Regions from separate parts of the Rhizobium sp. BR 250 genome, predicted to be linked through region 2. Evidence: predicted binding sites of a transcription regulator. Region 2 holds the regulator's gene; each other region holds the start of a gene.
The links. The regulator PhoB, encoded in region 2, activates phosphate uptake and scavenging genes when phosphate is short. The targets are predictions, from matches to a motif close to TGTCATNNANCTGTCAT.
Positions count from the first base shown of each region.

Region 1: the regulator PhoB is predicted to act here: its motif matches at 6,896-6,912, upstream of QD336_RS00840 (LTA synthase family protein).
Region 3: the regulator PhoB is predicted to act here: its motif matches at 2,097-2,113, upstream of phnC (phosphonate ABC transporter ATP-binding protein).

Region 1 is NZ_JARWKW010000001.1:158,739-169,051, forward strand. It holds gene QD336_RS00820 (carbon-nitrogen hydrolase family protein) at 1-555, opposite strand, end outside; gene QD336_RS00825 (hypothetical protein) at 1,206-1,853, shown strand; gene sthA (Si-specific NAD(P)(+) transhydrogenase) at 2,100-3,503, opposite strand; gene QD336_RS00835 (DUF1003 domain-containing protein) at 4,247-4,780, opposite strand; gene QD336_RS00840 (LTA synthase family protein) at 4,896-6,830, opposite strand; gene QD336_RS00845 (NAD+ synthase) at 7,062-8,741, shown strand; gene QD336_RS00850 (glyoxalase superfamily protein) at 8,832-9,209, opposite strand; gene QD336_RS00855 (TolB family protein) at 9,394-10,224, shown strand.
Region 2 is NZ_JARWKW010000003.1:46,431-56,743, forward strand. It holds gene argF (ornithine carbamoyltransferase) at 1-847, opposite strand, end outside; gene QD336_RS05470 (aspartate aminotransferase family protein) at 905-2,104, opposite strand; gene QD336_RS05475 (GcrA family cell cycle regulator) at 2,536-3,069, shown strand; gene phoB (phosphate regulon transcriptional regulator PhoB) at 3,631-4,314, opposite strand; gene phoU (phosphate signaling complex protein PhoU) at 4,345-5,070, opposite strand; gene pstB (phosphate ABC transporter ATP-binding protein PstB) at 5,167-5,982, opposite strand; gene pstA (phosphate ABC transporter permease PstA) at 5,997-7,319, opposite strand; gene pstC (phosphate ABC transporter permease subunit PstC) at 7,316-8,800, opposite strand; gene QD336_RS05505 (substrate-binding domain-containing protein) at 9,074-10,108, opposite strand; gene phoR (phosphate regulon sensor histidine kinase PhoR) at 10,304-10,313, opposite strand, start outside.
Region 3 is NZ_JARWKW010000003.1:312,926-323,238, forward strand. It holds gene phnK (phosphonate C-P lyase system protein PhnK) at 1-546, shown strand, start outside; gene phnL (phosphonate C-P lyase system protein PhnL) at 614-1,321, shown strand; gene QD336_RS06835 (transferase hexapeptide repeat family protein) at 1,318-1,935, shown strand; gene phnC (phosphonate ABC transporter ATP-binding protein) at 2,172-3,032, shown strand; gene phnD (phosphonate ABC transporter substrate-binding protein) at 3,118-4,023, shown strand; gene phnE (phosphonate ABC transporter, permease protein PhnE) at 4,094-5,080, shown strand; gene phnE (phosphonate ABC transporter, permease protein PhnE) at 5,080-6,429, shown strand; gene QD336_RS06860 (DUF1045 domain-containing protein) at 6,730-7,428, shown strand; gene QD336_RS06865 (alpha-D-ribose 1-methylphosphonate 5-triphosphate diphosphatase) at 7,425-8,561, shown strand; gene phnN (phosphonate metabolism protein/1,5-bisphosphokinase (PRPP-forming) PhnN) at 8,558-9,157, shown strand; gene QD336_RS06875 (AraC family transcriptional regulator) at 9,245-10,285, shown strand.

The DNA of each region.
Region 1 (10,313 bases), on a different contig from region 2:
GGAATAGCTGGCCCAATAGGTGTTGCTCACGGCATGCCCCAATATCTCGGCGGCAAATGCCGGGGCATTGGACGGGCCATCGCCTGCGGTGGAAAACAGCACGCAATCGACGTTCAGCTTCTCGTATTCCATGAATATTTCCGGGTAGTGCGCTTCCATTCCAAGCGCGCAACCGAAACGCACGCCATCAACTTCAAACGTCACCGGTACACTTCCCGGCGAATACATGAACGAGATTTTGGTGTTCGACAGCAGGCGCTCGTCGTAACGCGTTACAAGCTTCCCGCGATCGGAGATGACATACAGGCTGTTATACGGCCGGTGAGGCGGCGTAAGCTGATGAACGGACCCGACAATCGTCCAAAGCTTCAGCTTACGCGCCAGTTTTCGCGTCGCCTCCAACTCTTCGCGCAGAGTTTCCCATTCAAAGCGTGTCCAGTCGGAAGGGCCGATTTCCCGCGGGCCACTCTCCGACATTATCCGTTTATGAGGCCAGCATGTTGAGCCTTCGGGGAAATGTATGATGCGAGCACCAGCCTTATGAGCCTCGCTCATAAGATGGCGCATTTCCTGTCCGCAGGTCTTTAGGGCAGAGACGTCACGAGGATCGTTGAACAAGGATGTCTGTGCGACAGCCATCCGTATTGAGTTGCTCAAAGGAGCGTCCGGTATTCTACGAATATGCTGGAGAGCAGCTGTATAAGATTCGCCGGTTTTGGCGGCGCGAGCTCTTACGCGGCGTTTTAGATTGCCATTTTGCGTCATTGTCAGGCCTTTCAGGTCTCGGACGCAGTTCCCCAGCAACTCGCCCGAAACGATCGGACCCAAGACAGTTGCCCGAGACTATAGTCCCTTTGCCTCCGTTGAAGACCCTGCTGGGGAAGGTCGTGGAGGTTAGGCGCAGGCTACGCGGTGACAAATATCGGTTGGAAACCGCCGATTCGTCAAGCGGCCGAGGCACCGGGCCAAATGAAGCTTCCCGATCACAATGCAGTGCAGCATGATTTTTTGCTGCATCTGCTCTTGTTCATCTCCCGTTCATCTGGCACCCTGCGCAGCATGATTTGCCCCGGTCGCAGAATGCGGCCGCTCGGGCATTGTGCGCCGCTTTGATGTGGCGTCATCGCTGCCAAACCATTGGCCTTGAGCTTTTACCGTGCCTGCCGGGTTCTCCCCGCGCGCCCTTAATTTGCCAGGGGACAAATATGTCGCTCCGAACGGGTTCCGCCCTTTTATTATCGCTCTTCACTGCCGCCGGTGGCGCCCATGCGGATGAGGCCGGCTTGATCTGGAAGCCGGTCAAGAACTCCGACCGCTCCTATACGGCCCGCATCGGTGCGAAGCTGCCGGTCGATACGCCCATTCGGGCGGGGCTGGAAATGGGCATGAGTGCTTCGAAGGCGGGGCAGGTGGTGGATACGCCGGTGCGGGTGTGGGGCAATGTCACGCTGCTGGCCGAACAGCTGCCCGGCGTCTCGCTTGCGCGTGATGTCGGCGTCATCTTCAATGCCCTGACAGGCTCGAGCAGCGTTTCCATGACCTCGCAGCAGAAGCGCATTGTCACGCCGGAACTCGACATCGAGGCGAACCGTAATTTCACCGTGCGTTATGACGGCACGGCGCAGCAATGGAATGGGCTTGATGTATCGCAGTCGCTGCGGTTGTCCCGCGCCGAAACCGGCACGGCCTTTATCCTGACAGGGGCGAGCCGCAACAGCTTCAACGAGTTCAGCAGCGGCGTGGCGGTGGAGCAGAAGATCGGCGATCACCTGACCGTGCGGGGCACGCTCGATCAGGGATATGCGGATCATTTCCGGCCGGGGGTGAGTGCGCGGTATAGCATTCGGTGGTGAGGGACGGACTGTTAGCGCGGTGGTCGTCTCTGGATAAAGGGGAAGAAGCAGAGGAATGTCTTCTTCCGCCATGCCGGACTTGATCCGGCATCCAGCCACGGCGCGTCTGCGCCGTGAGGAAAGTCTTTTCAGCCCAAGGACTTGAGCCGGCCAGGCCCCGGATCAGGTCCGGGGTGACGAGGAGGGGAGGCTACGACCCTGCCAAAAGCGTTCGCATGGCATTTGTGGTCCCGCTGAATACGCCGCTTAATCCTTCTTGATCTCACCCATGCGGTTCCACGCATCCAGCCCGGCGATCTTGTAGGCCTCGGCGAGTGTCGGATAGTTGAAGGTATTCTCGACGAAATATTCCACCGTGCCCTTCAGGTTCAGCACCGCCTGGCCGATATGCACCAGTTCGGTGGCACCTTCGCCGACGATGTGGACGCCGAGCAGGCGACGGGTTTTCAGCGAGAAGATCATCTTCAGCAAGCCGCTGTCGAGGCCCATGATGTGGCCACGCGAGGTTTCGCGAAAATGGGCGATGCCGCATTCATAGGGAATGTTGCGTTCGATGACTTCTTCTTCCGTCAGGCCACAGGTGGAGATTTCCGGTACGGCATAGATGCCATAGGGGAAAAACTGCGGCGGTTCGCCGGCCGGTGCGCCGACGGCATGGCGGGCGGCGATGCGGCCCTGTTCCATGGAGGTGGAGGCAAGGCTCGGGAAACCGATGATATCGCCCGCGGCATAGATGTTCGGCACCGAGGTCTGGAAAGTCTCGGGGTCGACCTTCAGGCGGCCACGGCTGTCGGCCTCCAGCCCGCAGGCGGAAAGATTGAGCGTATCGGTGGCGCCGACGCGGCCGGCGGCGAAGAGCACGGTCTCGGCTTTCAGCACGCGGCCATTGCTGAGCGAAACGAGGCATTTGCCGCTTTCGTCGCGTTCCACCTTTTCCGCCTTCTGGCCGAAGATCAGCTTCATGTTGCGGTCGCGCAGCTGATAGGTGAAGTCCTCGACGATTTCCTTGTCGATGAATTCCAGCATCGTTTCGCGCGGCTCAACCACCGTCACCTGCGTGTCGAGCGCGCTGAAAATCGTGGCATATTCGATGCCGATGACGCCGGCCCCGACCACGACCATGGAGCGTGGCAGTTCCTTGATCTCGAGAATCTCGTCCGAATCAAGCACCGCCTCACCATCGAAGGGAATGTGCGGCGGCCGGTAGGGGCGCGTGCCGATGGTGAGCAGGATGGACGTGCCGGTGACGTTCATGATCTCGCCGTCGTTCTTCACCACCTTCATGGTGTTGGCGTCAACAAAGCTTGCCGTGCCGCGAATATGCTGCACGCGGTTGCGGGCGAACTGGTGCTCCAGCACCTCGACCTCATGATCCAGCGTGATGAGCAGGCGGCGGCGCAGGTCTTCCGCGTCGATCTCCTGCTTGACGCGATAGGAACGGCCATAAAAACCGCGCTCGCGCCAGCCGGTGAGGTTGAGCGCGGTTTCGCGCAGGGTCTTTGATGGGATGGTGCCGGTATGCACCGAAACGCCGCCGACGCGGCTGCCTTTCTCGATGACCAGAACCCTCTTTTCGAGCTTGGCGGCCTGAATGGCGGCCCGTCTTCCCGCCGGACCGCTGCCGACAACAATCAGATCGAACTGGTACATGAAAAACCCCGGAACAGAATGTATTTGGATACCGGATGTCGCACCCGGCATGGCGTCGCTGCGAAATGGTCGTGATGCCATTTTGACGACGGGGAGTGATTCCCCTTCAGCCTTGCCCGCTAGAGTGCAATGCAACAAACGCCTGCGTCAATCTGTAGCGTAAGAATCTGACGGATTCGTAACTGGGGGTGAAGTTTCGGGAGGTTGTCTGTTCACGGCGAACCGAGGTGCGTGCGGCTCACCCCCCTCTGCCCTGCCGGGCATCTCCCCCTCAAGGGGGGAGATCGATCTGCGGCAAGGTCTCGCCCATCTCGACGGTTGAGAATGAAGCGGTAGGAGAGCCTCCTGCCGATCTCCCCCCTTGAGGGGGAGATGCCCGGCAGGGCAGAGGGGGGTGAGCCGCACACACGTCCTGAAAAGGCCCCCAAAAACCCAACAGCTTCATCCCGCGCGGCGCCGCCGGGCGGGGGATGGATGGAGAACGTCGGGCGATTGCCCGGCTGCGCTTCAGTTGGGGTTGGTGTGGGTCGGATGCGTTGCGCAGCCGGGTCTTTCACCATGCCGTATCTCGCAAGGGCCGTGCACCGCGCCTTGCGAAATGGTCCTGTCGTCACGAACGTGCCACCGTCCCCATCAGAACCGTCCCTCGGTTTCCGCCACGTCTGGCGCCCACCCGGCAGGACTGGTGAGAGGATAACAGCGGTGAACCGGGCGGGGAAAAGCGGGGATGAGTTTTTCCGGCGTCAGTCTTCCTTGCGGGTGACGTGGCGGTGCAGGGCGGCGAGATCCTGCCGGAGTGCGGCCAGTTCGGCCAGCACCTTCACATCGATCTTTTCATGCAGTGAAAGCACTTCCAGCTCGGCCTTCAGGTTCACTTCATAGTCCTTGGCGGCCTCAAAACGGTCGCGGGCGGCCTGCCGGTTCTGCGACATCATGATGATCGGCGCCTGGATGGCCGCCAGCATGGAAAGCAGCAGGTTGAGGAAGATGAAGGGGTAGGGATCAAAGGCGCCGGTGGTCAGGATGATGGTATTAATCACGGCCCAGAAGATCAGGAAAAAACAGAATGCGAGGATAAAACCCCAGGAGCCGCCGACCCTGGCGATATTGTCGGCCAGCCTGTCGCCTAACGTGGCGCCGGCGGAAAATTCCGCGTTGGTATCGCGCGAAATCAGCTTTTTCTGGTGCGACAGTTCCAGAATGCGCCGCTCCACTTCGCCGATTTCGCGGGAGGAGCGTTTGAAATGCGAAACGATATAGTCGGAGATATCTGACACGGCGTGTCTCCGGTTCTGATGGGGCGATGCGGATGTTTCCCGAGATAAACCCGCATGGTGGCGGAATTCAAACGATTTCCACCACCATGCGGTTCAGCGCCCCCGCCGAAAAACATCACACGGAGGGCGTGCCCTCATGCAGCCAGTTGAAGCCGGGGAAGAAGCGTTCGCGGCCATATTGCTGGCCGAACATCATGTCGAACTGCAGCAGGCGGTAATCGCGCACCACGTCCGGAACGGCGTTCGGCGCGATTGACCAGTCGGGCAGGGCCTTGCCGTCGCTTGCCACCAGCATATGGCGGTCGATGACGGAAAATTCCTGCTGAACGTCACCCAGCGTGCCGGTATAGAAGGGATCGGAGAAACCGGCGGTCTTCAGCACATGGTAGGGCAGAAGCGCCGGGCTGATGGTGCCGATATTCCTGCGCACGCCCTTCTTCGATGACCAGACGACGAGCGGCGTCTCGTGCTCCTTCTTCATCACCTCCAGCGGCGCGCGGCGGCTGGCCACCATGCCCGGCATGTAACCGCTTTCCACGAAGGCCTGGCCGAGCGGCGGCAAGTGATCGCCGAAGAGGACGATGATGGTTTCCCGGTCGCGCTTTTTTGCCCAGCGCATCAATTTGGCGAGCGACTCGTCGGCTTCCGCTACGCCCTGAGAATAGGTGGCGAGCGCCTGCGAGGCCGAGGCGGAAAGGCTGCCTTCGATGCCGATGGTATTTTCGGCATACCGGGTTGCCTCGTAGGGGCCGTGCCCCTGCAGGGTGACAGCAAAGAGGAAGAGCGGGTTCTTCGCCGTGTCGGCGGTCGCCATGATCTCGTCCATCAGCGCATCGTCGGAGGCGAAGTTGCCGCGTTTTTCCATGGGTGGCAGCGTTTCTTCGGAGCGGAACTCCTCGAAGCCGAAGTTTTTATAGACCTGCTTGCGGTTCCAGAACCATTCCTGGAATGGATGCATGGCGATGGCGGAATATCCTTCGCCGCGGAAGAAGCTGGCGAGCGAGGGCACAGGGCGACGGATATATTGCTGATAAGGAATGCTGCCATAGGGCAGGAAGGCGTTGGAAAAGCCGGTCAGCGCCTCGAATTCCACATTGGCTGTCATGCCGCCGAATTCCGGCGAGAACACGTTGCCGGACTGCTTGGCGCGGATCGTCGGCATGGGATCGGCCGACAGTTCGACGTTTTCCAGCCGGGTCGGATCCCACAGCGATTCACTCATCAGCATGATGACATCGGGGTAATCGCCCTTGTTGGCGGCGAAGGAGGCAGGCTTCGAGGTAAGGTCGGCGATGCTGTTGTCGCCATAACCCTCGGGCGCCGAGACATTGGCCATGGGAATGTTGAAGGCGAAGGCCATCAGGAAGCCGTTATGGCGGTAATTTTYCTGCTGGTCCCACATCATGGGAATGATGTTGAGGCGATCGCGCACCCAGGAATAATGCGAATAATCCATCAACGAGGCGAGACCGGCAAGAAGCGGTAGCGCCAGCACGAGGCCTGCCACGCGCTCGCGCCAGCTCAAGCCTGGCGAATGGCGGCGCGCCAGCAGCCACAGCGCCACAAGTGCGGCGATGGCGGCACAGATGCCGAGGCCCACCAGCACCGCCGTCAGGGGCTGGGCCTTCAGCATGGTGGGCAGAAGCTCGAGGATCTGCCGGCCGAACAGCAAGTCGGAGGGATAAAGCGGATCGGAGAGGTAGGTCTGTTTCTGCGCCGAAATCAGCCCCGTCAGCGCGCAGAGCGGAGTGACGGCAATCAGAGACAGGTAACGCCGGCCAAGCAGCGCGTCCAGCGCCAGAAGAAGGGCGAGCACGGCGGCGATGGTGGTCACGCCCGGGCGGGCGGACGAGGTGAGGAAAGCGCCGACATCATGGAGCGAACCGCGTGCGATCCACTCCAACGCCACGACGAGCACGATGGATGCGACCGTCAGATTGGCAAGCGTATAGGCCGCGCCCGAAAGCTTCGAAAGGCTCCTAAGTCCCGCAGGCGAAAAGACGAAACCAGCCTTTTCGGAAGCCGTTGTTTTTGGCGCCGAATCTCTCAAACCTGTTACTCCGGTATTGCAGGCGGCAGCACCGATCCGGGGAGGTGAATCGGGCGTCGCAAAAGTGTCATGTAACTGTCACATAAGCGCGATGAATGCGACATGAACTTTGCGCAACCTGGCGGGCGCGGCGATAACCTTCGTGTGAACGCGGATACCTGTTCGCGCAGCCGGGTTGCGGCATGCAATTGCCGCGTTGCGGAGCGGCCACGGGCGCGGTATTGAATGGGCATGAGCGACAGACACGATATCAAGAACCATCTCCGGATTGCCGTCGGGCAGTTCAATCCGACTGTTGGCGACGTGGCGGGCAACCTCGCCAGGGCGCGTGAGGCGCGGGCCGATGCGGCGACGCAGGGCGCCGATCTTCTGCTTCTGACCGAGCTGTTCATATCCGGCTATCCGCCTGAGGATCTGGTGCTGAAGCCGGCTTTCCTGAAGGCTTGCCTCAAGGCTGTCGAGGAACTGGCGGCCGAAACCGCCGATGGCGGGCCGGGCGTGGTTATCGGTTTCCCGCGTCAGGGCGAGACGGGCCGGCACAATTCGGTGGCGCTTCTGGATGGCGGCAAGATCATCGCGTTGCGCGACAAGATCGACCTGCCGAATTACGGCGAGTTCGACGAAAAGCGTGTTTTCTCCGAAGGGTCGATTTCCGGGCCCTATAATTTCCGCGGTGTCAGGATCGGCATTCCGATTTGCGAGGAAATCTGGAACGATATGGGCGTGTGCGAGACGCTCGCCGAAAGCGGGGCGGAAATCCTGCTGGTGCCGAATGGCTCGCCCTATTATCGCGGCAAGCTGGATGTGCGCCATCAGGTGGCGCTCCGGCAGGTGATCGAAAGCGGCCTGCCGCTCGTTTTCGCCAACCAGCTGGGCGGGCAGGACGAGCTGGTGTTCGACGGCGCAAGCTTCGGCTTTAATGCCGACAAGACGCTTGCCTTCCAGATGAGCCAGTTCGAGGCCACGCTTGCCGTTACCGACTGGAAACGCACCGCGGATGGCTGGCATTGCGAAAGCGGGCCTTTCTCGAAAATTCCGGAAGGTGAGGAGGCGGATTACCGCGCCTGCATGCTGGGCTTTAGGGATTACGTCAACAAGAACGGTTTCAAGAGCGTGGTTCTCGGCCTTTCCGGCGGCATCGATTCGGCGATCTGTGCCGCATTGGCGGTCGACGCGCTGGGCGAGGAGCGGGTGCGCTGCATCATGCTGCCCTACCGCTACACCTCGGAAGAATCGCTGAAGGATGCGGCCGATTGCGCAAAGGCGCTTGGCTGCCGTTATGACATCGTGCCGATTGCCGAGCCGGTGGAAGGTTTTCTCTCGGCGCTTTCCGATCTCTTCGAGGGAACGGAAGAGGGCATTACCGAAGAAAACCTGCAGAGCCGCACACGTGGCACCATCCTCATGGCTGTCTCGAACAAATTCGGCTCGATGGTGGTGACGACCGGCAACAAGTCGGAAATGTCGGTGGGTTATGCGACGCTTTACGGCGACATGAATGGCGGTTTCAACCCCATCAAGGACCTCTACAAGATGCAGGTCTATGCCATTTCCAGCTGGCGCAACGCCCATGTGCCGCCGGGGGCGCTCGGCCCTTCCGGCGAGGTGATCCCCGCCAACATCATCGCCAAGGCGCCGTCGGCCGAATTGCGTCCCAACCAGACCGATCAGGATTCGCTGCCGCCCTATCCGGTGCTGGACGATATTCTGGAATGCCTTGTCGAGAAGGAAATGTCGGTCGAGGAAATTCTGGCACGCGGCCATGATGTGGCAACGGTGCACCGGGTGGAGCATCTGCTTTATCTGGCCGAATACAAACGCCGGCAATCGGCCCCGGGTGTGAAGATCACCAAGAAGAACTTTGGGCGGGACCGGCGTTATCCGATTACCAACCGGTTCCGGGATCGGTGATCGCGGGTAGGTTCGGCGGGCGCTCGGTTCACAATAAGCCTTCGTGTTTAAACGGACGGCGCGGAGAAAACCCCGCGCCGCCCGCTCATCTCAAATGACCTGCCCCACATCGATACGGTTGCCATCAGGGTCTTCAAACACAAAGGCCCTCAGGCCATAGTCCTTGTCCTGCAGCCCTTTGATGATACGCAGCCCATGGCTCTTGCAAATCGCATGCAGCGCATTGACATCGCTCACCAGCATATGCGCCACGTTGAAGGGGGCTGCCTTATGCGTCGGCTGCAATGTCAGGTGCAGTTCGGCATTGCCCTGTTTCAGGATCATGAAACCGACGGGATTGCCGTTTTCGAAGGTCTTTTCGAAACCAAGCACACCGACATAAAAATCATGGGCCTTTTCGATATTCCTGACAGGAAGCATTGCGGCGATCCGCCCGAAGCGGATGCCGTGATCGGCGATGGTATTCATCGCGGAACCTCGGGTCTGGGAGAAACGGCAAGCGGTGCGGACGGTGCCGGGGCGCTGGCGTTTTTTCCGGTTTGAATTTGCAGGACGGTGCCTGCCGCCCTAGGATCATAGCCACGGCGGCGGCGGATGCAAATGGAATGTCTGCGCCGTTCCGGTCGGAACATTGACAAGCCCGGGAGGCAGAATGCGCAGCTCCATCGAAATCTTCAACATCCGCACCGGCAAGATGCGGGTGGTGTGGCAGACAGCTGAGCTGTTTGAGGCGCCGAACTGGTCACCGGATGGCAAATATCTGCTGCTGAACAGCGAAGGGCTGCTTTATCGGCTGTCCCTTGCCGGTGATGTTTCGCCGGAAAAGGTCGATACCGGCTTTGCCACGCTCTGCAACAACGATCACGGTATTTCGCCCGACGGTTCGCTTTATGCCATTTCCGACAAGGTGGAATTCGGCAAAAGCGCCATCTATCTGCTGCCTTCGGCGGGCGGCGCGCCGCGATTGATGACGAAGAACCTTCCTTCCTACTGGCATGGCTGGTCTCCCAACGGGAAAGGTTTTGCCTATTGCGGCATTCGCGATCAGGTTTTCGATATTTATTCCATGGACATAGACAGCGGTGTTGAAACACGCCTTACCCATGGTGAAGGCCGCAATGACGGGCCGGATTATTCGCCGGATGGCGCGTGGATCTATTTCAATTCCAGCCGCACCGGGCTGATGCAGATCTGGCGGGTGCGGGTGGATGGCTCTGCCGTCGAGCGCATCACCGACAGCGCCTATGGCGACTGGTTTCCGCACCCGTCTCCGAAGGGTGACAAGGTGGTGTTCGTTTCTTATGACGGTGATGTCTTCGACCATCCGCGCGATCTTGATGTGCGGGTGCGGCTGATGGATATGGATGGCGGCAATGTCGAAACGCTGTTTGAGCTTTTTGGCGGGCAGGGCACGATGAACTCCCCCAACTGGTCACCGGATGGGGATGAGTTCGCTTATGTCAGATATTTCCCGGTGGGGTGATGCGATTCTGACGAGGTGGTGTACCCCCTCCCGTCATGCTGGACTTGGTCCGGTATCCAGCCAGCCCAAGTCATTGGGCTGAAAGGATG
Region 2 (10,313 bases):
CCACCGATTGCGGGCCGTCGATCACGGCATCCGTCACTTCTTCACCGCGATGCGCCGGCAGGCAGTGCATGAACAATGCGTCCTTTTCCGCCTTGGCCATCAGCGCCTCATTGACCTGATAGGGCTGGAAGATGTTGTGGCCACGCGCCTTGTGCTCCTGGTTCATGGACACCCAGGTATCGGTGACAACGCAATCCGCACCCGCAACCGCCTTTTCCGCGTCATGATACAGCGCGATCTCGCCGCCATTGTTGCGAGCCCAGTTCAGGAACTTGTCATGCGGTTCGGATCCCATCGGCACCGCCATCGTCATGCGGTAACCGAAGCGTGCCGAGCCCTCGACAAAGGAGTGCAGCACGTTGTTGCCGTCACCCGTCCAGGCGATGGTCTTGCCTTTGACCGGACCGCGATGTTCTTCGAACGTCATGATATCCGCCATGATCTGGCAGGGATGGGTATCATCCGTCAGGCCATTGATGACCGGAACCGTTGCGTGTTCGGCAAGCTCGAGCAGGCGTGAATGGTCCGTGGTGCGGATCATGATGGCATCCACGTAACGCGACAGCACCTTCGCGGTATCGCCGATCGTTTCCGCACGACCGAGCTGCATTTCCGTACCAGAGAGAAAAAGGGTCTCGCCGCCCAGCTGGCGCATGCCGACATCGAAGGAAACGCGGGTGCGGGTGGAGGGCTTTTCAAAGATCATTGCCAGCATCTTGCCGGCAAGCGGCTTTTCCGCCGTTCCGGCCTTCGTGGCGACCTTGCGTGCGCGCGCATCGTCAAGAATTGCCCGCAGATCCTGCGAGCCGACGGCCGACAGGTCGAGAAAATGTTTAGGTGAAGCCATTTCAAACTGTCCCATGCTCGCGAGCCTCCGGGAAGAGGCCCGCCCTTTATTGTTTCCTCAGGCGATTTTCGCCTGCTTCGCGGTCAGGGATGCGGCTGCCGCTTCCACGCGTGCCAGACCTTCGCGGGCCTCTTCCGCCGTGGTGACGAGCGGCGGCAGCAGGCGGATGACGTTGTCTCCCGCCGGTACGCCGAGCAGATGTTCCGCACGCATGGCCTGCAGCAATTCGCCCGAGGGAACCCGGGCCTTGATGCCGAGAAGCAAGCCTTCGCCGCGAATTTCCTCGATCACATCCGGATAACGATCCTTCAGCGAGGCAAGACCCTGGCGGAAGACCAGCGCGACATCACGGACCTTTTCGAGAAAGCCTTCGGAGAGAACGACGTCGAGAACAGCATTGCCGACCGCCATGGCCAGCGGATTGCCGCCATAGGTGGTGCCATGCACGCCGGCCGTCATGCCGGAAGCGGCATCCGCCGTGGCAAGGCAGGCACCGAGCGGGAAACCGCCACCGATACCCTTGGCAACCGCCATGATGTCAGGCGCAACACCGGTCTGCTCATAGGCGAAGAGTTTGCCCGTGCGGCCGACGCCGGTCTGGACCTCATCGAAAATCAGCAGCATGCCATGCTCGTCGCAAAGCGAACGCAGCAGCTGGAGGAATTCCTTGCTGGGCGCGCGGATACCGCCCTCACCCTGAATGGGCTCGATCAGAAGTGCGGCCGTCTCCTGCGTGATGGCGGCCTTCAGCGCGTCGACATCGCCGAACGGCACCTGGTCGAAGCCTTCGACCTTGGGACCGAAACCTTCGAGATATTTCTGCTGGCCACCGGCGGCGATCGTCGCCAGCGTGCGGCCATGGAAGGCGCCTTCGAAGGTGACGATGCGAAACTTTTCCGGGTGACCCTTGGAATAATGATAACGGCGCGCGGTCTTGATCGCGCATTCCAGCGCTTCCGCGCCGGAATTGGTGAAGAAGACCTTGTCCGCGAATGTCGCTTCCGTCAGGCGCTTTGCGAGTTTTTCCTGTCCGGGCACTTCATAAAGGTTGGAGACGTGCCAGACCTTTTCGGCCTGGGTCTTGATCGCTTCCACGAGGTGCGGATGGGCGTGGCCCAGCGAATTGACCGCGACGCCGGCCGCAAAATCCAGATATCGCTCGCCGCTTTCCGTGAACAGCCAGACACCCTCGCCTCGCTCGAAGCGCAGGGGGGCTCTTGCAAACGTATCGAACAATGGCGCGGCGGCTTCGGCCATGGCTGTATCACTCCTTGCGCGGATGCGCTGTCAGACGGTTGTCAATAGGCTGGCGAGGTTATCCCCCGCCTGAAAATCAAAAATGCCGCCTTGCGGCGGCACCGGCACTATTGTCACTTCGCCTGCCGATGTCAACAAAAGTCCGCATTTCCCGGGCGTCTCAAGCACTAGTAGACGGTGGCGAATGAGCCCCAAGGTGTTGCCTTTCAGACTCAACTCGCCAGCAAGTTGGGGAAAACCGGAAAATCGATTCCAGATGATTCCCCCGACTCTTGCCACGGAGTCGGGCTGGCACTAGGTTAATCGCTAATTACTAGACTGCATTGCGGCGGAACTAGTCACCGAAAATCTGGCGGAAACCACGCTTGCGGCACGCCCGCGGGGCGGAGAGGGATTCTGCCGAAAATACACGCGAAAAGCGGAGAAGCGGCATGAACTGGACAGACGAGCGAGTCGAGAAACTCAAGAAATTGTGGTCCGAGGGGCTTAGCGCCAGCCAGATAGCAGCACAGCTGGGCGGTGTCAGCCGTAATGCCGTGATCGGCAAGGTCCACCGTCTCAATCTGCCGGGACGCGTCAAGGCCGGCGGCCCTGTCACTTCGGCGCGTTCCGCGCCCAAGCGCACGGCCGCCCCTGCTCCCCGCGCGACAAATTTCGCGACCCGCGTCAACGCGACGCCCGCACGGGTCTTGAGCCGCTCCAACGCGGCAACGGCACTGCATGAGGAAATCGATATCGAGACCGCCGAAGTTCTCGACTATGTTCCCTCCAGAAACGTCGTAACGCCGATTTCCCGTCGCCTGACACTGACGGAACTGACGGAACGCACCTGCAAGTGGCCGGTCGGCGATCCGCTCAAGGACGATTTTCATTTTTGCGGTTGTGAAGCACTGGAATCTTCACCCTATTGCAAGTTCCATGCAAAGCTCGCCTACCAGCCGGTGAGCGAGCGTCGCAAAGCTTGAGTGTTGCGGCACGCATTTGACACTCAAAAACTACGGGCCTTCGGGCCCGTTTTTTTATGACATAAAGTCAGAGGTTCTTTGCGGTCTCGGAATCAACCCAAGGGCAGATATCCCGCACCTCGCCTTCCTGAAAACCGGGCATGTTCCACTGTCGGCCGGTTTGAATTTCTGGACAGGGTACACGACTTTGGTCCTTGCGGAGTTTCAGCCATATCGCGACGTGGCGTGCCCAAACAAAGCGTAACGTCGTCCTTGCGATGAGGGATTGCACCAGACACTCCGGCGTCATCCTTGGGCGTGTCGCGAGGATCCGCAACCTTTGATTTTTTGACGCGCATATCCTCCGGGAGGCGTTCGCCATCAACTGCAGGCGGTCTAGAAACCGGATGGCAGCGGTGTGATCCGACAATCCGGATTTACACCGCATTTAAAGCCCCCTGAGTACGATGCCCGCTTTTGAAAAGATCCATAGTCAAAAAGCCCGAAACCGTTTCCGGTTTCGGGCTTCTAAATTTTCGGTTGCACTATCGGCCTTGGCGAAACTGTGCCGTTTGGTCTGGCTCAGGCTTCCATCGAATATCCGGCACCACGCACGGTGCGGATGACATCCTGCATATGCGAAAAATTGAGCGCCTTGCGCAGGCGTCCGACATGAACGTCGACAGTGCGCTCGTCGACATAGATATCGTGGCCCCAGACGCCATCCAGCAACTGCGAACGGGAAAACACCCGGCCCGGAGAGGTCATCAGGAACTCCAGCAGGCGGAACTCCGTCGGGCCGAGGCGCACTTCGCGGCTTTTGCGGTGAACGCGATGGGTCTCGCGATCCAGCTCGATATCACCGCATTTCAGCACCGAGGACAGAACCTCGGGACGCGCCCGGCGCAGCATGGCCTTGACGCGGGCCATGAGTTCCGGCGTCGAGAACGGCTTGACGACATAATCGTCAGCGCCGGTGGCGAGGCCGCGAACCCTCTCGCTTTCCTCGCCGCGCGCGGTCAGCATGATGATGGGCAGGCGTTCGGTTTCCGGCCGCATTCTCAAACGCCGGCACAGCTCGATGCCGGAAACACCGGGCAACATCCAATCCAGAATGAGAAGGTCCGGAATACGCTCCTGCAGCCGGATTTCCGCCTCGTCGCCACGGGGTATCGTGTCGACGTCATATCCCTCAGCCTCGAGATTGTAACGAAGCAGGACGCTCAACGCCTCCTCGTCTTCCACAACTGCAATCTTGGGCACCATATGCTAACTCCGCAAGCCTTCGCCTGTCTGTTACTCGGTCACCGAACCGAGCGTGTTGGAACTGTCGTCCTTCGGACGCTCGCCCTCCGGCTGGCTGCCGGTGGTCATGTAATAGATCGTCTCGGCGATATTGGTGGCGTGGTCGCCGATACGCTCGATGTTCTTGGCGCAGAAGAGAAGATGCGTGCAGGTGGTGATGTTGCGCGGATCTTCCATCATGTAGGTCAGAAGCTCACGGAAGAGCGACGTATACATGGCGTCGATTTCCTCGTCGCGCTCGCGGATGGCATTGGCCTTCTCGGCGGAGCGGGTGGAATAGACGTCAAGCACTTCCTTGAGCTGTACCAGCGCTAGTTCCGACAGGTGCTCGATGCCGCGGGCGAGCTTGCGCGGCACGCCGGTTCCGGCAACCGCGATCACGCGCTTGGCGGTGTTCTTGCCAAGATCGCCAACGCGCTCCAGATCAGCTGCGATACGCAGGGTGCCGATGATCTCGCGAAGGTCGGCCGCCATCGGCTGGCGTCTGGCGATGGTGACGATGGCCTTGTCGCCGATCTCGCGCTCGGAATGATCGAGGATCGCGTCGTCGGAAATGACCTTCTGGGCAAGTGCGGCATCGGAATTGACGAGCGCACGCACGGCGTCGGCGCACATCTGTTCCGCAAGACCGCCCATTTCGGCGATGCGACGTGTGAGGAATTTCAATTCGTCGTCATAGGCCGACAGAATATGCGAATGGGTCGTTGTCTGTGTCATGGTCTAGTCCTCCGGCTTGGCCTTCATGCGCGTGCCCGGAAGCGGGCACGGCAGAGGCACCAGTCTTGTTCGGTTTCGAGAAAGCGCTGGCCAGGATCAGCCGAAGCGGCCCATGATGTAATCCTGCGTGCGCTGGTCGTCCGGATTGGTGAACATCTTGTCGGTTTCGTTTTCTTCGACAAGATGACCAAGGTGGAACATGGCCGTGCGCTGGGAAACACGTGCCGCCTGCTGCATGGAGTGCGTGACGATGACGATCGTGTAATTCGTCCGCAGTTCGTGGATCAGTTCCTCGACCTTTGCAGTCGCGATCGGGTCAAGCGCTGAACAGGGTTCGTCCATCAGGATCACTTCCGGGCTGACGGCAACCGCGCGTGCGATGCACAGACGCTGCTGCTGGCCACCGGAAAGACCCGTGCCGGATTCGTGCAGACGATCCTTCACCTCGTTCCAGAGACCCGCCTTCTGCAGGCTCTGTTCGACGATCTGGTCCATATCCGCCTTGTTGCGGGCAAGCCCGTGGATGCGCGGACCGTAGGAAATGTTTTCGTAGATCGACTTCGGGAAGGGGTTCGGCTTCTGGAACACCATGCCGACGCGGGCACGCAATTCCACGACGTCAATCTGCTGATCGTAGATATCGTCGGTGTCGAGCGTGATCTTGCCGGTGACCCGGCAGCCGTCGATCGTATCGTTCATACGGTTCAGGGTACGCAGGAAGGTGGACTTGCCGCAGCCGGACGGGCCGATCAGCGCGGTCACCGTATTTTCCCGAACGTTGAGGTTCACGTCGTAAAGCGCGCGCTTTTCGCCGTAATAAACCGAAACGTCCTTGCCAATCATCTTGTATGAAACTTCATTCATTTTCTTGTCCAGCGCCTTTTCAACTGCTGCTTCCGACAACATGTTCATTGCTCAATCTCCCTCTACCAGCGCCGCTCGAAGCGGCGACGCAACAGGATTGCGCCAACATTCATGACGATGAGGAACAAAAGCAGGATGATGATAGCGCCGGATGTCCTTTCGACAAAGGCGCGTTCGGCTTCGTTCGCCCACATGTAAATCTGCACCGGCAGGGCCGTGGACGGATCCATCGGCGTTGTCGGGTAATTCGCGACGAATGCCACCATGCCGATCAGGAGCAGCGGCGCCGTTTCGCCCAGTGCGTGGGCGAGGCCGATGATGGTGCCGGTCAGGATGCCAGGCATGGCGAGCGGCAGCACATGGTGGAAGATCGTCTGCATCTTGGAAGCGCCGAGACCGAGTGCGGCGGCGCGGATCGACGGCGGCACGGCCTTCAATGCGGCACGGGTCGCGATGATGATCGTCGGCAGCGTCATCAGCGTCAGGACAAGACCGCCGACCAGCGAAGCCGAGCGCGGAAAGCCCATGAAGTTGATGAAGACCGAGAGACCGAGCAGACCGTAAACGATCGAGGGAACGGCCGCGAGATTGTTGATATTCACCTCGATGAGATCCGTCAGACGGTTCTTCGGGGCAAATTCCTCAAGATAGATGGAGGCTGCAACACCGATCGGCAAGGACAGCACCAGGACGATCATCATCATATAGAAGGAGCCGATGAGCGCCACGCCGACACCCGCCGCTTCCGGACGGCTCGATGCGCCGTTAACAAAGATGCCGGTGTTGAAATGTTTGCCGAGCTGGCCGCTTTCGGCCAGCTGGTTCATCCAGCCGAGCTGCTGGTTCGAGATGCGGCGGTTCGCTTCATCCGCAGTCAGATCGACCTGGCCCTTGAAGGCACTGTCGACATCACCCGACGCCAGAAGCGTAACGGTGCGCGTGGTGCCGATGACGGCGGGATCGGCGACGACGATGTCACGCAGCTGCGTGCGCACGCTGTCCGAGATCATGACGTTGACGGCGCGAAGGCCGGCGCGGTCGGTCGGCGCAACGCCGAGAACCTTGGCAACCGCATCGCGGGCGATGACGGGGTAATTGGCCGTCATCAGCTTTGCGGGATTTGTGGCACGCTCATTCTTCGGATCGATGATCTGTTCCGAAAACTCGACCGGAACGGTGATCATCGTCTGCTGGAAGGCGGTGTGGCCCTTGGATACGACCGACCAGAGCAGCAGGAAGAGGAAGATGAGGCCGAAAGAAATCGCTGCCATTCCGTAGGCACGGAAGCGACGTTCGGCGGCATAGCGGCGCTTGATACCGATATCACGGCGCGTGGCCTTGTTCACGGCGCTGGCGCCGGCTGCGGGAGAGACGATGTCGGTCATTCATATTGCTCCCGGTATTTGCGCACGATGTAAAGCGCGTAGATATTCAGGCAAAGCGTGATGGCGAAAAGCGTGATGCCGAGCGCGAAAGCGACCAGCGTCTGCGGCGAGGTGAATTCAAGGTCGCCGGTAAGCTGGCTGACGATCTTGACCGTGACGGTGGTCATGGGCTCGAAAGGATTGAGCTGCAGGCGCGCCGCGACACCCGCCGCGAGAACCACGATCATGGTCTCGCCTATGGCGCGCGAGGCCGTCATCAGTACGGCGCCGACGATGCCGGGAAGAGCGGCGGGAACGATGACCTTCTTGATGGTTTCGGACCGGGTGGCGCCGAGGCCGAGCGAGCCGTCGCGCAGCGAGCGCGGCACGGCGGTGATGATGTCATCCGACAGCGACGAGACATAGGGGATCAGCATGATGCCCATGACGAAGCCAGCGGTGATGACGCTCTGCGCCTGGATGAAATTGGCGTAGTCACCCGTCGCCAGGCCGTTGATCTGCGCGGAGATGTCTCTGAGGAAAGGACCGACCGTCGTCAGCGCGAAGAAGCCGTAGACGATGGTGGGGATGCCTGCGAGCACTTCGAGCAGCGGCTTTGCCACCGCGCGAAAGCGCGGCGAGGCATATTCCGACATGTAGATCGCCGAGAACAGGCCGACGGGAACTGCGACCAGCATGGCGACGAGGCCGATATAGAGCGTGCCGGCGAGCAGCGGGATCAGGCCGAACTGACCGGAGGAGTCCGTCGCACCGGCTGCCGCAAACCGCGGATCCCACACGGTTCCGAAGAAGAACTGGTGCGCAGGGACCATGGTGAAGAACTGGATCGCCTCCGTCAGCATCGAGAGCACGATGCCGATGGTGGTGAGGATGGCGATGGACGAGGCGACGAGCAGCGCCGCGAGAATGACCTTCTCCACCTGGTTGCGCGCCCTGAAGCGCGGGGCGATCGCCCGCAGCGCATAGGCAGCACCGCCAAGCGCGACCAGAAGCACCGTCGCAATCATCGCGATGCGGCTGGTGGAAGTCATGGCGTTGAGCGCTTTGGCGGCATCGACCATGAACCGCTCGGGATCACCGGCGATCGCGACACCCTTTGATGCCAGAAGCGGCCGGACCGCAGCCGTGTCCGCCTCAACCTGCGCGGTTTCCTCCGGCGTCAGCCGCTGAAGGCCGCGGGCGATGGAGGTCACCATGCCATAGGTCAGGCTCTGCTGTGCCTCGGATTGCGCCCGGATATCCTCCGGGAAATTGCCGCGCACCGCAGAGGTGACGAGCAACGGGCTGACGACCAGCCAGGCACAGAGGATGAACGCCGCGGGCAAGACAGCCCAGACGACCGCGTAAGAGCCGTGATAACCGGCACGGGAATGCATGCTGGAGGGGCGACCACCAGACAGGACAACAGCGCGGCGACTGCCGAGCAGATAGCTGCCGATGCCGATGAGCGCCAGTATCAGCAAAAGGATCGATGTGTTCATTAGAGTTCCCTCGGCGTGCCTCAAGAGCACGGTGCGATATCGGGCAAATCAAAAAGTCATCAAAACGAGACCGCTGGACCATCCGGAGATGCTTGCCGCCTGACTGTAATAAAGTCTGGCAAGCGTCAAGGTTGATACATCCTATCCATCTGTAATCCATTAATAATCATGTGGATGGCGATGGATGGGAACTGTCAACCGGAGACAATCGCCGAGGCGGAATGGCACCGAAGCGGAACGAGGGGTGCGGCAGGCCGCACCCCTCTTTCTTTATTACATCGAAGCGCCGGCAGCGAACTTGGCGCGGATTTCTTCACGCTCTTTGTCCGGAGCGGCAACGAGGCCGTAGTTTGCGAGCGGGGAGTCGGGGCCGATCATTTCGTCAGAAACGAAGAACTCGACATATTCCTTGAGGCCCGGGATAACGCCCAGGTGAGCCTTCTTCACGTAGAAGAACAGCGGGCGGGAAACCGGGTACTTGCCGCTGGCAACGGTTTCCGTGGACGGAACGACGCCGGAAACAGTCGCAACCTTCAGGCGGTCAGCGTTGTTTTCATAGAAAGCGAGGCCGAAAACGCCGAGGCCGGTCTTGTTGGCGTCGATACGGGCCAGCGTTTCGGTGTAGTCGCCGTCGATGTCGACTGCAGCGCCGTCCTTACGGACTGCAACGCACTTGGCAGCAGCCTGCTTGGCATCGGTGATCAGCTTCTTGATGGCGTCGGTGGCGCCAGCTTCCTTGCAGCCGTCAGCCATGATCTTCTCTTCGAAGACTTCGCGCGTGCCGTGCTTGGAACCCGGGATGTAAGCAGCGATCGCTACGTCCGGCAGTTCCTTGTTGATTTCGGACCACTTCTTGTAAGGGTTGGCAACGAGCTTGTCGTCCTTAACGATTTCAGCGGCGAGAGCGAGGTAAAGGTCCTTCGGCTCAAGCTTGATGTCCTTGTTGGAGGAGTCCATTGCAAAGACGATACCGTCGTAACCGATCTTCACTTCCTGAACGTCGGCAACGCCAGCAGCCTTACAAGCAGCCAGTTCGTCGCTCTTGATCTTGCGCGAAGCGTTGGCAACGTCGATCGTGCCTTCACCGACGCCGGAGCAGAATGCCTTCAGACCACCGCCCGTGCCGCCGGATTCAACGACCGGAGCCTTGAAGTTCGGGAAGGTCTCGGCAAAGGTTTCGGCAACGATCTTGGCGTAGGGCAGAACCGTGGAGGAACCAGCAACCTGGATCTGGTCGCGAGCAGCGGCGGCGCCAGCGAAGGCGACAGAAGCCACCAGGGCTGCTGCGGAAAATTTAGCGAAGTTCATTTGTCTCTCCCGTCGTGGGCTTTGTTGTGGACGCAGCCGATAGCGACACTCGCTCTTAGCTTGCGCTCGGCGACCTTTTCTTAACCACCGTAGCCACATCCTTTTATGTCACTTCAGTGAAAGATTTGTGACAACCTAAATTATTGATTTAATTTATAAAGTTTTGTGATATTAAAAGCCGCAACGTCCTTTATGTCAAAATCTG
Region 3 (10,313 bases), 270 kb from region 2:
ATGGGCGAGGCCGAACGGCGTTTTCTGATGCGCACCGACTGGGGTTTCGTGCACCAGAACCCGGCGGACGGCTTGCGCATGGCGGTATCTGCCGGCGCCAATGTCGGCGAGCGGCTGATGGCCGTTGGCAACCGGCACTATGGCAATATCAGGCAATCGGCCAGCGAATGGCTGGAGCGGGTGGAAATCGGCACCGACCGTATCGACGACCAGCCGCGCGCCTTTTCCGGCGGCATGCGCCAGCGCCTGCAGATCGCCCGCAACCTCGTCACCTCGCCGCGCCTCGTCTTCATGGACGAACCGACCGGCGGCCTCGATGTCTCGGTGCAGGCACGCCTGCTCGATCTGGTCCGCGGCCTCGTCAACGATCTCGGCCTTGCCGTCGTCGTCGTCACCCATGATCTGGCGGTTGCGCGTCTGTTATCCCATCGCATGATGGTGATGAAGGGCGGCGACGTCATCGAACATGGCCTCACCGACCGGGTGCTGGACGATCCGCGCGAGCCCTACACGCAATTGCTTGTTTCCTCCATTTTGCAGGTCTAGCCGCGTCGCTCCGAAAAGTGGTCCCCGGTTTTCGGATAAAATCACGCGCAGGAAGAAAGAATCCACCATGACGACGCCACTCATCGTTTCGGAAGTCTTCAAAAGCTTCACCATGCATCTTCGCGACGGCATCGAGCTGCCGGTCGTCCGCGATGTCAATTTCTCCGTTTCCGGCGGCGAATGCGTCGTTCTCGGCGGCCCGTCGGGCATCGGCAAAAGCTCGATCCTGAAAATGCTCTATGGCAATTACGCCATAGACAGCGGACAGATTCTCATCCGCCATCAGGGTGAGGTCATCGATATGGGCAATGCCTCGCCGCGCACGATCCTCGCTATCCGCCACCGCACTATCGGTTATGTCAGCCAGTTCCTGCGCACCGTGCCGCGTGTCGCGGCCATCGACGTCGTTGCCGAACCGCTTCTGGCGCGCAAGGTTGCCGCCGAAGATGCGCGCGAGCAGGCGGCCATGCTGCTTTCGAAACTAAACCTGCCGCAGGAATTGTGGTCGCTGCCGCCGGCGACCTTTTCGGGCGGTGAGCAGCAACGCGTCAATATTGCGCGCGGCTTCATCACCGACCATGCGATCCTGCTTCTCGACGAGCCCACGGCCTCGCTCGACGCTACCAACCGGCGCGTGGTGGTCGACATGATCAGGGAGAAAAAAGAGAAGGGCACGGCCCTGCTCGGCATCTTCCACGACGAGGAGGTGCGCGAAGCCGTTGCCGACCGCATTCTCGACGTCTCGCAATTCTCTCCGCGAAAGGCAGCGGCATGAGCGTCAAGGTCGGTCTCGAACCCGTCATCCACGAAAGTGCCCGTGTCACCAAGTCCTCGATCGGCCGCTATACCGAAATTTCGGAGCGCTGCCGCCTCGAGGAGGTCGAGATGGGCGACTACTCCTATGTCATGCAGGATGGCACAATCTGGTGCGCCACCATCGGCAAATTCGTCAATATCGCCGCCTCCGTGCGCATCAACGCCACCAACCATCCCATGCAGCGGGCGACATTGCACCATTTCACCTATCGCGCCCGCAGCTACTGGGACGATGCGGAAGACGAGACGGACTTCTTCGCCGCCCGCCGTGCCAAACGGGTGGTGATCGGCCACGATGTCTGGATCGGCCATGGCGCGACGATCCTGCCTGGCGTCACGGTCGGCAACGGCGCGGTGATCGGCGCAGGCGCGGTCGTCTCCAAAGATGTGGCACCCTACACCATCGTCGGTGGTGTACCCGCCCGACTGATCCGCGAACGGTTCCCGGCCGAACTGGGCGGGCAAATGGATGAGCTGAAATGGTGGGACTGGGACCACGCCTCGCTGCGCGTCGCCCTGGACGACTTCCGCAATCTGGCGGCAGAGGATTTTGTCGCGAAATATGGCGGGTGAAATCTCCTTCTGCTGAAACTCATGCAAATCCCGGGGCAAGGCTCCGGGATTTTTGTTTCTACGCCTTTAAAGGACGCGCAGATTTCAGCGCAGCGGGATACCTCCCGAAAGCTTTGTCGGCAAACAGGCGCGAGCCGCACCCCGGAAATCTGTAATATTTTATTCATCAAACTGACATTCGTACTTCACGCACCACTGTTACGTGGAACCCCGTCAAAAGAAGATTGGACGGGGAAATGAGCTTTCACCTGAAGCAAGTCACGCGCCGTTTCGGCAACCACACTGCGGTCGATTCCGTGAATGTCGAAATCCCGCAGGGTCAGATGGTCGGCGTGATCGGGCGCTCTGGTGCGGGAAAATCGACGCTGCTGCGCATGATCAACCGCCTCGTCGATCCCTCCTCGGGTTCCATTCATTTCAACGACACGGAAGTCTCGGCGCTGAAGGGTGCGGCTCTGCGCAACTGGCAGCGCGACTGCGCGATGATCTTCCAGCAGTTCAATCTGGTGCCGCGCCTCGACGTTCTTACCAACGTCATGCTCGGCCGTCTCAACCACCGTTCGACGGCGCTCAGCCTCTTCAACATCTTCACCCATGAGGAGCGGCTGATGGCGATTGTCGCGCTCGAGCGGCTCGGCATCGAGCATGTGGCCATGCAGGCGGCTGGCACGCTTTCCGGCGGCCAGCAGCAGCGTGTCGCCATTGCGCGTGCGCTGATGCAGTCCCCGAAGATGGTGCTGGCCGATGAGCCGATCGCCTCGCTCGACCCCCTCAATGCCAAGATCGTGATGGACGCGCTGCGCGACATCAACGAGCGCGAAGGCATCACCGTCATCACCAACCTGCACACGCTGGATACGGCACGCAATTATTGCGAACGCATCATCGGCATGTCTCAGGGTCGCGTCGTCTTCGACGGGACGCCCGCGGAGTTGACTGCCGCCGCCGTTACCGAGATTTACGGAACCGATTCACAAGGCTCCGGCATCGACGAGACCATGACCTCGACCAGCATCAATATTCCCGGCGCGCAGCTTGCCGCGCGTCCGGTGCAACAATCTGCCGGTCCCGAACCGCTCGCTCTCGCCGGGCTCTGAGGAACCGCTCAGCATCGTTTGCGCCCGCGTCAAGGGCCGACACTTCACAACAAACTCCGGCTCGCCGGGAAACAGGAGAAAGTCCATGTTGAAGAAAGTCCTTCTTTCGGCAGTCGCCCTTGGCGTTCTGGCCGGTTCCGCCATGGCTCAGGACGTCAAGGTTCTGCGCATCGGTCTCGACGGTTCCGAAAACGAAGCCGACCAGATCCGCAACACCAAGTGCGTTGCCGATGGCCTCAAGGCTGCAACCGGCGTTTCCGAAGTTCAGGTTTTCCCGTCGCCGGACTATAACGGCGTTATCCAGGGCCTGCTCGGCGGCACCATCGACATCGCTTCCATGGGCGCATCCTCCTACGCCAAGATCGCTCTGGCCGACCCGAAGGCCGTTGACCCGATCCTGACCACGGCTGGCGCCGATGGTTCGACCGGTTATTACACGATCATGGTTGCCCGCAAGGACAGCGGCATCAAGACGCTGGCTGACGCCAAGGGCAAGAAGATCGGCTTCGCCGACCCCGACTCCACCTCCGGCTTCCTCGTTCCGAACGTGGCTATTCCGAAGGAAACCGGCGTTCCGGTCAAGGAATATTTCTCCGAAACCGGCTTCGGCGGCGGTCATGAGAACCTCGTTCTCGCCGTTCTCGACAAGAAGTTCGACGTTGGCACCACCTTCGGTTCGGGCGTTGGCAAGTGGGAAGAAGGCTATACCGCCGGCAACCTCTACCAGATGGTCAAGAAGGGCAACCTCGATATGGACGATATCGTCGAAGTCTGGAAGTCGCCGCTGATCCCGAACGGCCCGCTGATGGTCACCAACAAGCTCGGCGACGCGATGAAGCAGAAGGTCGAAAACTTCTTCATGGAACTGCCGAAGAAGGACCTCGCATGCTTCCAGGGCTTCACCCAGGGCAAGAACACCGCCTACATCAAGGTCGACCCGTCCTTCTACCAGACGATCATCGACGCCCGTAAGTCCGTTATCGGCGGCTGATCCTGAGATCATATCCGGAAGCGGCGGTGCCTTGCGGTGCCGCCGCTTTTGCCAATAAAGGAAAAGCGGCATGGCGACCACCCTGCACCATGATACCCTCGCGCCCGAGGGGTTGAGCGCATCGTCCAAGACGATCATGCGTCACTATCAACAGCAGCTTGCGACACGACGGGTTTATACCGTCATTTCGCTCGTGATCTTTCTCGTCATCCTCGCCGCCTCACTGAATTTCGCCAATGCGGCCAATTCGGGCAAATTCTTCGAGCGCCTGCCCTATTTCTTCGATTTCATGAAGACCTTCGTGCCGGAGAGCCCGCTGGAAATCTTCCGGGCGATGTTCGACCTGCCGTCGCCCTATGCGGATGGTTCGCTGAAATATAATTATGTCGCGGATCGCGTTTACATCACCGACGGCTTCTACATCCCGCATTTCATCTACCAGCTGATCATCACGCTCAATATCGCGCTGGTCTCGACAATCATCGGTACCGGTTTCGCCTTCGTGCTCTGCTTCTTCGCCTCCACCAATCTCGTTGGCGCCGGCCTCGTGCGCTGGGTGGTGCGCCGGGTGATGGAAGTGCTGCGCGCCTTTCCCGAAATCGTTGTCGCCGGGTTGCTGACCGCCATCCTGTCCATCGGCCCGATCGCGGCCATCATCGCGATTTCGGTTCATACGATCGGTGCACTCGGCAAGCTCTTCTTCGAAGTGGTGGAAAATGCCGACATGAAGCCGGATGAAGGCCTGCGCGCCGCAGGTGCCAACTGGCTGGAGCGGGTGCGTTTCGCCATCGTGCCGCAGGTTCTGCCCAATTTCGTCTCCTACGCGCTGCTGCGCGCCGAAATCAACGTGCGCGCCTCCACCATCATCGGCGCCGTTGGCGGCGGCGGCATCGGCGAGGTCTTCCGGCTTTCGATCGGCAACGATCACGCATCGAAGACCTATGCCATCATCATCCTGTTGCTGATCACCATCATCGCTGTCGATCAGTTTTCCGGCTGGTTGCGCCGCAAGCTGATCGGCCATCAATCCTTCGAATTCGGACGGGGAGCGGCCTGATGTCGTCCAGCTTCATTCTCAACACCGCCGAGCGCGAAAGACTGACGGCCGCGCATCCCGAAGTGTTCAATCGCAGCTTCATGCAGCGATACGGCCTGCTGACCGGCCTTGTCATCATCGCCATCTATCTCATCGGCTGCTTTTTCTTCTTCAATGTCGGGCCGGCTTTCATGCAGGGTCGGTGGGACCGCGCTTCGAGCTATATTCAGGACTGGTATTCCTGGCGCGCCCAGCCACGCCTGCGTTTCGCAGACGACAAGGTTGAGCCGCAATGGTCAAGCCGCGGCCAATATCCCGCCGATGCGAAGATCGACTGGTTGCAGCCCCTGCCGGGCGGCGGCTACAGTGTGGTCTATGTCGGTACGCAAAACCGCCTCGACGTGACCCCGACCCGGGTGGATGTTTATGTCGACGGCAAGAACTACCCCGTCATCATCAATGACGATGCGGCGGTCGCGCCGGAGGGCCTGCCAGACGAAATCCAGCAGGACGGCAAGAAGGTCCTCGTGCATTACGGTTTTGCCGGTCAGGCGGAAATCCGCACCAGTCAGGTCTATGTGCAGCGTCGCTTCCTCGGATGGGCGAATTTCCTGTTCGACACCAAATCGGAATTCTGGGGCAAGGGTTATGGCGAACTTGCCGCTCTTGCGCTCTGGGAAGACAGGCTCGATCCCGAGCGCTCCAATATCGGCCACATGGCCGATGATTTCCTCGACAATAGCGTCTGGCAACATGCCGATATTCTTTCCAAGCTGCTGCAGACACTGGTAATGGCATTCGTCGGTACGCTGTTCGGCACGCTTGTCGCCCTGCCGCTCGCCTTCATCGCCGCCCGCAATATCACCGCCAACAAAGCCGCCAATTGGGGCATGAAGCGTCTGTTCGACTTCCTGCGCTCCATCGACATGCTGATCTGGGCGCTGTTCTTCACCCGCAGTTTCGGCCCCGGACCAATCCCCGGCATTGCCGCGATCTTCTTCACCGACACCGGGGCGCTCGGCAAGGTCTATGCCGAGGCGCTGGAGAATGTCGACGACAAGCAGCGTGAGGGCGTCAAATCCGTCGGCGCCTCCCCCATTGCCGTCAATCGCTTCGGTGTGTTGCCGCAGGTTCTACCGGTCTTCATTTCCCAGTCCCTCTATTTCTGGGAAAGCAACACCCGCTCCGCCACGATCATCGGTGCGGTGGGCGCCGGCGGCATCGGCCTGAAACTGCTGGAAGCAATGGGCACCAATGCCGACTGGGACAAGGTGGCCTATATGGTTCTACTCATCCTGTTCGTGGTTTTCCTGTTTGACCATATTTCGAATTCACTGCGTTCGCGCCTGATCGGAAAAACGCATCACTAAGGCTAAGGGAGCGGGATGACAAAAGTCGCAACGACGACCGTCATCCCACCCCGAACACTCGCGCAGTCCTGATGCTCGCACGGTCCCGATGAATGCCGGCGACATCTCTTCCCCTATCTTTCCGCGATCTCTGTCGGCGCCTTCAGCCTATTTGGGATGCTTGCCGCATTGCCTGCGCTTTTTTCCTTCGACATCATCATTCTGTCACGGAAACCGATTACCTCGCACTCCTGACCTTGCGGGAAGCGGGCGAGTCACGCCAAATAGCATCTCATCCCTGGTTTCCCATGACACTGAAGAGTGCTTGCCGTGCGCTACGCTATCTATTTTTCTCCGGCTAAGGATCATCCGCTGACTGAAGCAGCCTCGCGCTGGCTGGGCCGGAATGCGTTTTCCGGCACATTGCATGACGACCACGACGATTATTCCGACATGACGGAAGAGCCCCGCCGTTACGGTTTCCACGCGACCCTGAAGGCCCCGTTCGAACTCGCCGAAAAATACAGCGAAGCGGAGCTGCTTGCAGCCGTCGAAGATTTCGCGGCCAGCCAGTCCGCCTTCGAGATTCCGCGCGTGGTCGTCGGCGCGCTCGGACCGTTTTTCGCACTGGTTCCGGACCGCACCTATCAGCCGCTGCAGGATTTTGCCGCCGAGATCGTCGATCATTTCGACCGGTTCCGTGCGCCCCTGTCCGAGACCGATATTGCCCGGCGGCGGCCGCAAATGCTGACGGAGAGCCAGCGGCAAAATCTGTCTCTCTGGGGTTATCCGCATGTCATGGATGATTTCCGCTTTCACATGACGCTGACCGGCCGCATCGATGAAAGCGACCAGCCCGCCATGCATGAGGTCCTTTCGGCGCGGTTTGCCGAATTTGTCGATCAGCCCCTCACTATTTCCGGCCTCGCTTTGTTCATTGAAGAAACGCGCGGCGCTCCCTTCACCGTTCACCGCTGGCACCCGCTTGGCCAGCAGCCAAAGAAAGATGCGAACCCATGACCGAGCACGCCCTTTCCAACGCCCGTATCGTTCTGGAAGACGATATTATTCTGGGCTCCGTCCTGATCCGTGATGGCAAGATCGCCGATATCAGCGAAGGTGCTTCCAAAACCGGAGAAGACCTCGAAGGTGACTTCCTGATCCCCGGCCTGGTGGAACTGCACACTGACCATCTGGAACAGCATTATTCGCCGCGTCCCGGCGTCATCTGGGACAAGATCGCCGCCATTCAGGCCCATGACGCCCAGGTGGCGGCTTCCGGTATCACCACCGTATTTGACTGCCTGCGCCTCGGCTCGGATGAGGACGGTGGTTTCAAGAAAGGCGAAATGCGCGAAATGGCTGACGCCATTGAGGCGGCGGCGGATCAGAACCGTCTGCGTGCGGACCACCTGCTGCATCTGCGTTGTGAAGTTGCCTCCGCCGACGTGCTGGAGCATTTCGAAGACTTCGAAACCGATCCGCGCGTGCGGCTGATTTCGTTGATGGACCACTCCCCGGGTCAGCGCCAGTTCCAGTCGATGGATCAGTACATTTTCTATTACCAGAAGAAGCGTGGGCTGAGCGACGAGGCTTTCGCCGAGTTCGTGCGGCGCCGGCAGGCGGCTTCGGTGGAATATTCCGCCAAGCACCGCGACTATCTGGCGGCCCGTTGCGCCGAGCGTGGCATCACCGTCGCAAGCCATGACGATGCCACCGAAGCCCATGTGGGCGAGGCTATCGGCCACGGCGTAAAACTGGCGGAATTCCCCACCAGCGTCGAGGCCGCAAAGGCCTCGCACAGCGCCGGCATGAGCGTGCTGATGGGCGCCCCGAACATCGTTCGCGGCAAGTCCCATTCCGGCAATATCGCCGCCCGCGATCTTGCCGAGATCGGCGTGCTGGATGTTCTCTCTTCCGACTACGTGCCGTTCAGCCTGCTTTTTGCGCCCTTCCTGCTTGCCGATCAGGTCGAAGCCATCACCCTGCCGGAAGCGCTGCGCATGGTCACCGCCACACCGGCCCGCACCGTCGGCCTTCTTGACCGCGGCCGTATCGCGACGGGATTGCGCGCCGATCTGGTCCGGGTTCATCGCGAAGATGGCGTGCCGGTCGCCCGTTCGGTCTGGCGCCAGGGCAAGCGCGTGGCATGACCACCGATGGAGGAGATAGCCGGCGCGCATTGTCGCCCGGCACGATGATCGTGATTGTCGGCCCGAGCGGGGCCGGCAAGGATACGCTGATGGACTATGCCGCGGCACAGCTTTCCGGCCGGCCGGGTTTCCATTTCACCCGCCGCGTCATAACCCGCAGCGGCGATGCCGGCGGTGAAAACCACGATGCCGTTTCGATGAACGAATTCAACCGGCTGGAAAATGAGGGTGCATTCGCGGTCTCCTGGCAGGCGCATGGGTTGAAATACGGCATTCCCGCCGCCGTCCATCGTCATCTCGATGCGGGTGAAGTGGTCATCGCCAACGGTTCCCGCTCGGCCCTGCCCCATTTCGGCACCGCCTTTTCCCGCCTGAAGGTGGTGAACATCGTTGCGCAGCCGGATGTATTGGCGCGGCGGCTTGAGCAGCGCGGGCGGGAAAGCCGGGACGATATTCTTCGCCGGCTGGAACGCAGTTCACTCACGGTCGTCGGGGACTTCGACATAACCACCGTCGATAATAGCGGTGCCATAGAGGATGCAGGCAAAACCATCATGCAGGTGCTGGAGCAAAGCGCCAGCCTCAGCCGCACATAAAATCCCGGAATCGGGCTGCTCGACAAACGCGCACTCTAAGCTTACCATCAGGCGACAATTTCCAAACATGGTGCGCCAAGGCGAGGGATGCCTGAAAAGAGGGTCAGCGACGAGATAACTGTGGTGGCTGGTCTGGCCGCCGGCGTCAGCAATTATGCGCGTGCACGGGGCATCGATATCGCGCCCATCTGCAAGGCTCTCGGCATTGATCCCGCCACATTCACCAGCCTGACGGAGCGCATCAGCCTCGATAGATTGTGCCGTCTGCTCGAGACCTGCGCATTGATTTCCGGTGACGATGCCTTTGGCCTGCAGTGCGCCTCCACCTTTCCAGCCGGCGCATCCGGTGCGTTTGGATATGGGCTGATCAGCGCACCGACGGTGCGGGCGTTCCTGCGGTTTCTTCAGGACCATGTTTATTACGCAACCAACAACAGCAACTTCACCATGGTGACGGATGCCACGCAGGTGACCCTGTCATGGTCCTTTGCGCCCGTCATCGCCAAGCGCGATCAATATGTGGATTTGTCTCTCGCCGTTCTGATACAGCGTCTGCGTGACATTCTCGGAGAGCGCATCAACCAGGTCGAGATCGGTCTGGAACGGCCGAAACCGAATAATATTCAGTTATTTAAAGAGAGAATGACAAGACGGATCAGTTTTTCCCAGCCCATCCATACAATGCGGCTGCCGATATCGCTTCTGGATGTGGTCAATCCGAATGCGGATGAACGCCTGTTCGAATTGATGAATTTGCAATGCCGCATGCTGCGGCCGGAAACATCGGCGGACGCCACACATTTCATCGATCAGGTGACACGGTATATGCAGATGCGGCTTTCCGATGCGGAGCTTTCACTCGGCGAGATCGCGCCCTATTTCAACCTGTCGGAACGCAGTTTCCAGCGACGGCTCGCCGAGCTTGGCACCAATCTCAACGAGATAAAGGATATCATTCGCAAGAATGCGGGATTTAAGCTTCTTGTAGAAAGCGATCTTCCGGTCTCCGACATCAGTTACAGGCTTGGCTATTCGACGCCCGGTGCGTTTTCGCGTTCCGTTTCCCGTTGGTTCGGCGCAACACCAACGGATATACGCAAGAAACACGCGCATCATTCCGCCGGATAATCCATATTTACGGCATGAATATTTCGAA